Regions from separate parts of the Anoxybacillus suryakundensis genome, predicted to be linked through region 2. Evidence: predicted binding sites of a transcription regulator. Region 2 holds the regulator's gene; each other region holds the start of a gene.
What was found. The regulator Rex, encoded in region 2, represses fermentation and respiration genes when NADH is low (regulators of the CRP and FNR family bind a similar motif). The targets are predictions, from matches to a motif close to TTGTGAAATATTTCACAA.
Positions count from the first base shown of each region.

Region 1: ASC42_RS05930 (L-lactate dehydrogenase) is a predicted target of Rex. The motif match lies at 949-966, and genes of this name have one in related genera.
Region 3: ASC42_RS07790 (cytochrome c oxidase subunit 2A) is a predicted target of Rex. The motif match lies at 1,295-1,312, and genes of this name have one in related genera.

Region 1 is NZ_LIOK01000006.1:87,753-90,022, reverse strand. Features, by position in the region: gene ASC42_RS05945 (sugar phosphate nucleotidyltransferase) at 1-18, shown strand, start outside; gene rpmG (50S ribosomal protein L33) at 99-248, shown strand; gene ASC42_RS05935 (5-formyltetrahydrofolate cyclo-ligase) at 303-875, shown strand; gene ASC42_RS05930 (L-lactate dehydrogenase) at 1,033-1,983, shown strand; gene ASC42_RS05925 (hypothetical protein) at 2,060-2,245, shown strand.
Region 2 is NZ_LIOK01000027.1:7,361-9,630, forward strand. Features, by position in the region: gene ASC42_RS12900 (CPBP family intramembrane glutamic endopeptidase) at 1-719, shown strand, start outside; gene ASC42_RS13835 (YdiK family protein) at 716-889, shown strand; gene ASC42_RS12905 (redox-sensing transcriptional repressor Rex) at 899-1,534, opposite strand; gene ASC42_RS12910 (ABC-F family ATP-binding cassette domain-containing protein) at 1,762-2,270, shown strand, end outside.
Region 3 is NZ_LIOK01000008.1:105,306-107,575, reverse strand. Features, by position in the region: gene ASC42_RS07800 (type III polyketide synthase) at 1-417, opposite strand, end outside; gene ASC42_RS07795 (chemotaxis protein CheX) at 677-1,132, shown strand; gene ASC42_RS07790 (cytochrome c oxidase subunit 2A) at 1,397-1,546, shown strand; gene ASC42_RS07785 (cytochrome c oxidase subunit II) at 1,568-2,041, shown strand; gene ASC42_RS07780 (b(o/a)3-type cytochrome-c oxidase subunit 1) at 2,038-2,270, shown strand, end outside.

The DNA of each region.
Region 1 (2,270 bases), on a different contig from region 2:
CAATATCAAAACGTATAAAATTGATATGGAAATTGTTTAAGAAAAATGATATCATGGAAAGGTGTGATTAAAATACTTTTGTTTGGAGGGAAAGAACGATGCGTGTAAATATTACGTTAGCGTGCACAGAATGCGGCGAACGCAACTATATTTCAACAAAAAATAAGCGCAATAACCCAGAGCGCCTTGAATTGAAAAAGTATTGCCCACGAGACAAAAAAGCAACAGTTCATCGTGAAACGAAGTAAGCAGTAGGATTTTTTTCCTGCTGCTTATTTTTTTATGAAAGAGGGGGAAGGATAATGGATAAGAAATTATTGCGACAACAAATGAAACAGCGCATTTTACATATGACAAAAGAAGAGCGTAAGCAAAAAGAGAGAATCATTCACGACATATTATTTCAGCAACATTGTTGGAAAAAGGCTCATATGATTGGCATTACGATTTCGCGACAAATAGAAGTAGACACAATACGTATTATTGAACGCGCTTGGAAAGAAGGAAAAAAGGTTGCAATTCCGAAATGCGAGGTAGCAACGAAACAAATGACATTTCGAGAAATTGATTGTTTTCAACAAATAGAACGTACTTTTTTTGATTTATATGAACCGATTGTAGAAGAAACGAGAGAAGTACAAAAACATGAAATCGATTTGCTATTCGTTCCAGGTCTTGCTTTCGTTCGGCAAGGGTATCGTCTTGGCTACGGTGGAGGATATTACGATCGTTATTTAGTCGATTTTCCGAACGACACCCTTTCACTTGCATATGATTGTCAAATTGTTTCTACGTTGCCGATTGAACAACATGACATTCCTGTTCAAAAGATGATTACGAATAAAGGAATAATTGTTTGTGAAAGCGAATCATAAAACAGCATAAGCGTTTTCATATTATACAGGAGAAAAAATTAACAAAATGTTAATAATTCATGCCCCATAAACTTTGTGAAACAGTGTACAATGTAAGTGTGAAACAGATAAACAATGCACATATTGTAAAATGATATAAACGAAAGGTGGAAGAAATATGTCAAATAAAGTGAATCGTGTTGTTTTAGTTGGGACAGGTTTTGTCGGCTCGAGTTATGCGTTTGCTCTTTTAAATCAAGGGGTGACAGAAGAGCTCGTTCTTATTGACATTAATAAAGAAAAATCAGAAGGGGATGCGATGGACTTAAACCACGGCATGCCGTTTGCACCGTCCCCAACAAAAATTTGGTTTGGCAATTATGAAGACTGCAAAGATGCAGACATTGTTGTGTTAACAGCAGGGGCAAATCAAAAGCCAGGGGAAACACGATTAGATTTAGTGGAGAAAAATACGAAAATTTTCAAAAACATTATTGATCAAGTCATGGCGAGTGGATTTAATGGCATCTTTCTCGTCGCAACAAATCCAGTTGACATTTTAACATATGCAACATGGAAGTTTTCGGGATTACCGAAAGAGCGCGTCATCGGTTCAGGAACGATTTTAGATACAGCGCGCTTCCGATATTTATTAGGTGAATATTTCGACGTCGATACACGTAACGTACATGCGTATATTATTGGGGAACATGGCGATACAGAGTTACCGGTTTGGAGTCATGCATTTATCGGTTGCCGTCCAATTGCTGATATGATGAAAGAGAAGCCACAATATAAGCAAGAAGATTTAGATCACATTTTTGTGAATGTACGTGATGCAGCGTATCAAATTATTGAACGAAAAGGCGCAACATATTATGGCATTGCTATGGGACTTGTTCGTTTAACAAAAGCCATTTTACAAAATGAAAACAGCGTTCTTACTGTCTCAGCTTACTTAGAAGGACAATATGGTCAAAACGATATGTACATTGGCGTACCAGCGATCGTAAATCGTAACGGCATTCGTGAAGTCGTCGAATTGCAATTGAACGAAGAAGAAAAAGAAAAATTTACTCACTCTGCCAATGTGTTAAAAGATGTAATGAAACGCGTTGGGTTACAATAGGTTGTCTCATGATGAGGCAACCTTTTTATAAATTCAACGAGAAAAGGGAACGGTAACAATGAGGAGGGTGATCATATTGAATGGAAAAACATTCATCTTTACGTTGATGGTAGGACTTGTTCTCTACCGCTTTCGTTATCGGTTATTGAATGAAATATTGAAACGAGAAGCCATTCAAAAGCGAGTTGTACAATGGGGGATGTCCATTCCGTTTATTCGCCATCGCCTGATGCCCACATTATTTTTACAAAAGTACAAATAGTTGCACTTTGTAAAAGAGTGTGGTA
Region 2 (2,270 bases):
TTGTCATCATTACATACATTGCTATGCAACTATCCAGTTTAGTTGGCGTTCCTTTGCTCGCACATAGCGGATTTATTAACGCATCAAATAAAGAAGTAGCTTTTTCGATCGCCTCTGGTTATTGGGCTGTTATTAGTTTTTCGATTGCTCTTTTTTTCGTTCTTTATTTCATGAAAGAAGATATGAAGTATTCGTACGATCGCCATCAAGCATCAATTGGAACGTCGATCTTTTGGGCAATTGGGGGGTTTTTGCTCGCTCTTTTCGCTCAAGGCATTGCAGCAAACATCGAAGTACACCTCTTTGGTGTCGAAATGGGATCCGAAAACACACGACGCATCGTCGAAATGGTAAAGCTCACACCAGCACTTATGCTTGTCACTTCGATCGTTGGACCAATCTTAGAAGAAATCATCTTTCGAAAAATTATTTTTGGGACGTTGTATGAAAAATATAACTTTCTTTTATCAGCCCTTGTCAGTTCACTTTTATTTGCTGTTGTTCATTTAGAATTCGAGCATTTGCTTCTTTATGCAACAATGGGATTTGTATTTGCGTTCTTATATGTCAAAACAAAACGTATTCTCGTACCCATTGTGGCCCATGTGCTCATGAACACCTTTGTCGTCGCCATTCAAACATTATTCGCTGAAGAAATTGAAAAAATGATGCGCGAAGCAGAACAAATGCAATTCGTGATTTGGAGGCTGTTTTCATGAAATCTGAACCGTTGTTTTATTTTCTCATGGGCATTTTATTTACTTATTTTGCTGTGGATAGTGCCGATGATGGTATTTGGGATGTAACGACGATGTTATTCATCCTAATTGCAACATTTGATTTTGGCACAGCGATTCGCTCTTTATTAAAAAAAACCTCCCGCTCATAAACGGGAGGTTTACTCATTTCCGTAATGTTTTAAAAAGTAAACGAGTGACTGCAATTCGACCGCTAAATCAATATGATGAACACGAATGTGCTCTGGCACATGCAGACGAGCAGGCGTAAAGTTTAAAATTCCTTTAATGCCTTTTTGAACAAGTCGGTCAGTAATCGGCTGAGCAACCTGAGCAGGAACAGTTAAAATCGCTACCGTAATTCCACCGAGTTTTTCTTCCAATTCATTTAAATGATAAACTGGAACTCCTCCGACTTCTGTTCCGACTTTATCTGGATCTACATCGAACGCCATCACAATTTTCGTATTATTGTTTTTGCTAAAATTGTAGTTCAAAAATGCCGTCCCTAAATTACCGACTCCAAATAACGCGACTTCTGTCGTTTCATCTTGATCTAACGTTTTACGGAAAAAAGACAACAAATAATTCACATTATATCCGTATCCTTTTTTTCCAAGCGCACCAAAGTATGAAAAATCACGGCGAATCGTTGCTGAATCGACTTTTACAGCTTCACTTAACTCCGCTGAAGATACACGCTGCTTTCCTGATGCATGCAAGTTTTTCAAAAAACGATAATACAACGGTAGTCGCTTTGCGGTCGCCTGCGGAATTTTTGGTTGTTCATTGTTCACGAGTCAATCCCCCACATTTCCTTTCACAAATAGTTAGCGCTTTCATTTTTCTCTCCTATACATCGAAAAAGTTCTCTCCACTTTTAAACTATACACTATTTTTTTCATTCTGTCTTTCCTTTGTACCCTTTATTATTATTTTTGTCAAATTTGTTATTCACACACTAGTATTGCCGAACATGAAGAAAGTGCGTTACACTATCAAAAGAAGATTGAGGTGAGAAATGATGATCATTTTACAAATAAACCAACTATCCAAATCATATGGGGCTGAACAAGTTTTATCAGACATAAAACTTGAAATACAAGAAAAAGATCGCATTGCTCTAGTTGGGAGAAACGGTGCAGGAAAATCAACATTATTAAAAATCATTACTGGGCAATTGTCATACGATACAGGTGAAATTATAAAGCCAAAACATGTGACAATCGGCTACTTAGATCAATATACAGGTTTGCAAGCTCATCGCTCTATTTGGGACGAAATGCTCGATGTTTTTGCCCCGCTTCAACAAATGGAAAAGCAATTGCGTGAACTAGAACAACAAATGAGCTTGCATGATGCTGACTACGAAAGACTATTAGAACAATATGATCGTTTACAAACGGAATTTAAGGAAAAAGGCGGTTATCAATATGAAGCAGATATTCGTTCTGTTCTTCATGGCCTTCGCTTTTCCCAGTACGATTATACAACAAAAGTATCAACATTAAGCGGCGGACAGCGGACGAGACT
Region 3 (2,270 bases), on a different contig from region 2:
ACATCCAAGTCCCCATATAGGAATTCGTTTCGTATGTATCGAAAAAGGTAGCTCGTTCATTATTCTCGCCTCAATGCTCGGTGTAGCAATCCCAGTTGTCGAAATATAAAAGATGGCTTCAATATCTTCAAAATGAATATTGGCGCTCTGTAAACAACGTTCGATTACCTCTTTCCCATATCGAACGGCATGTTCAATATACAGTGCGTTTTTTTCAGCAAATGAGTGCTCTGTCATATACCAATCTAATGGTTGTACAAACGCTCTTGATTGAATATGGTCGTGTTCAAAAATGCACAATAGACGGTCAATATGTTCATAACGATGTTGAAACATACATTTTATTGCATTCATCACTTCTTTTTGTGAAACACGATAAGGAAGTTCAGCTAATTCCACTGCAGCGATGCTTGGCATCCATTTCCCTCCTTTCATTAATGATAGTATTTTTCTAATAAAACAATTTTATACATATTAAGTAAAAAAGCTTTCCTCACGGCAATAGGAGGAAAGCTTTCAACGTTTTGAAAGGAGGTATGTTGTTGTGCACTTTCATTATAACGCAATTTATTGTTTCGTCACTATGTTTTTTATATTTTCTTTGTCTGTATTTGTCGAAAAGTGATGTAATTGAAGTAAAAAATTTGTTATGATGAAGAAAAAGGGGGGGCTTTTTATGGCTTTAGGTGAAAAAATTACAACGATTTTAAATGGAACGATCGAATCGATTCGTTCTGTCATCCCACTAACGATGACAATTGACAAACCTTCCTTGTTTACACAACCTTTCACCCAAACGTCCATTAGTGTATTGATTGGAATGACCGGAGACTTACGGGGACGTCTTATGATTGAAGGACATGAAACGATGTTTGGGAGTATCGGAGAAACGATGTTCGGTGTGCCTTTAGAGGGTGAAATGCTCGAATCATTTACCGGTGAACTTGGTAATATGATTGCAGGAAACTTAGCAACGATCGTATCTCAAAAAGGAATTACAATCGACATTACTCCTCCCACTGTTCTTGTTGGTCAAACAAAAATTTACGGTTTTGATAAAGCATTTCGCGTCCCGATTTACTTCGAAAGCAAAGGAGAATTGCAGCTCATTTTAACGATTGATAATGAGTAGACAAAAGAAGCTTGCGTTTGTGAGCTTCTTTTTTTATTTCCCAACCATCTTTTTCTAAATATTTCACACTTTTTTCACAACCTCACAAAATTCATGTGACAAAAGTCACAGCTACTCCTTATTTTTACGGTTATGATGATGGTAAAGTAACGAATGAACAATTTGTGAAATGTATCAAGAAAACGTTTCATTTCGCAAATTGTTTTGTATGATGTAAGTGTATACATTTCTAGTTAAGGTTTATTTAGGAAGGGAGGAGCGCTAATGAAAACCCAATTAAACACAAACACACCAAAAACAAAAGTGGAGAAAGAACCCCCATTAAAAGGAACTCTCGTTTCTGTTTTGTTTTTGGGATTTTTCCTCATTTTCACGTGGGTAAGCGTATATTTCTTGTTTTTGAATCGTTTATAGAGAGAAAGGGGACGGGACATGATGCACATGCATAAGTATGAAAAAATTTGGCTGTTTTTCGGCATCGGTTCATTATTCGTATTTTTAGCTGTCTTAGGGGTTGGTGCATTTGCACAAGGCACACAGCCACCAAGCTGTTTAACAACGATCGACCCAGAAAAAGTCGACCAAACACCACCTTTTGATAAACCGGGCCTTGTTAAAACAGGGGATAATGAATATCAATTAAATATCGTTGCTTCTGCATTTGCGTATACGCCAAATCAAGTAGAAATTCCAAAAGGAGCAAAAGTAACGATTAACGTAGCGACAAAAGACGTCATTCACGGATTTGAAATGGCCGGAACAAACGTGAACATGATGGTTGAACCTGGTTATGTAAGTAGTTATACACAAACATTCGATAAAGTCGGGGAGTATGTGATTTTGTGTAACGAATATTGCGGTGCCGGTCACCACTTAATGACGGCGAAAGTGAAGGTGGTTGAACAATGATGAACGGAACTTGGAAAGTAGATGCGCGTGATGGTAAATTAGCGATGGCTCATATTTATGTCGCTTTCGTTGCACTTGCGTTAGGAGGCCTTGCCGGTCTATTACAAGTGCTTGTGCGCTCAGGAAAATTTGAATTGCCAGCAGGCATTAGCTATTATACGATTTTAACAACTCACGGTGTATTACTTGGACTTGTTTTAACTACATTTTTTATCATTGGTTTCCAATT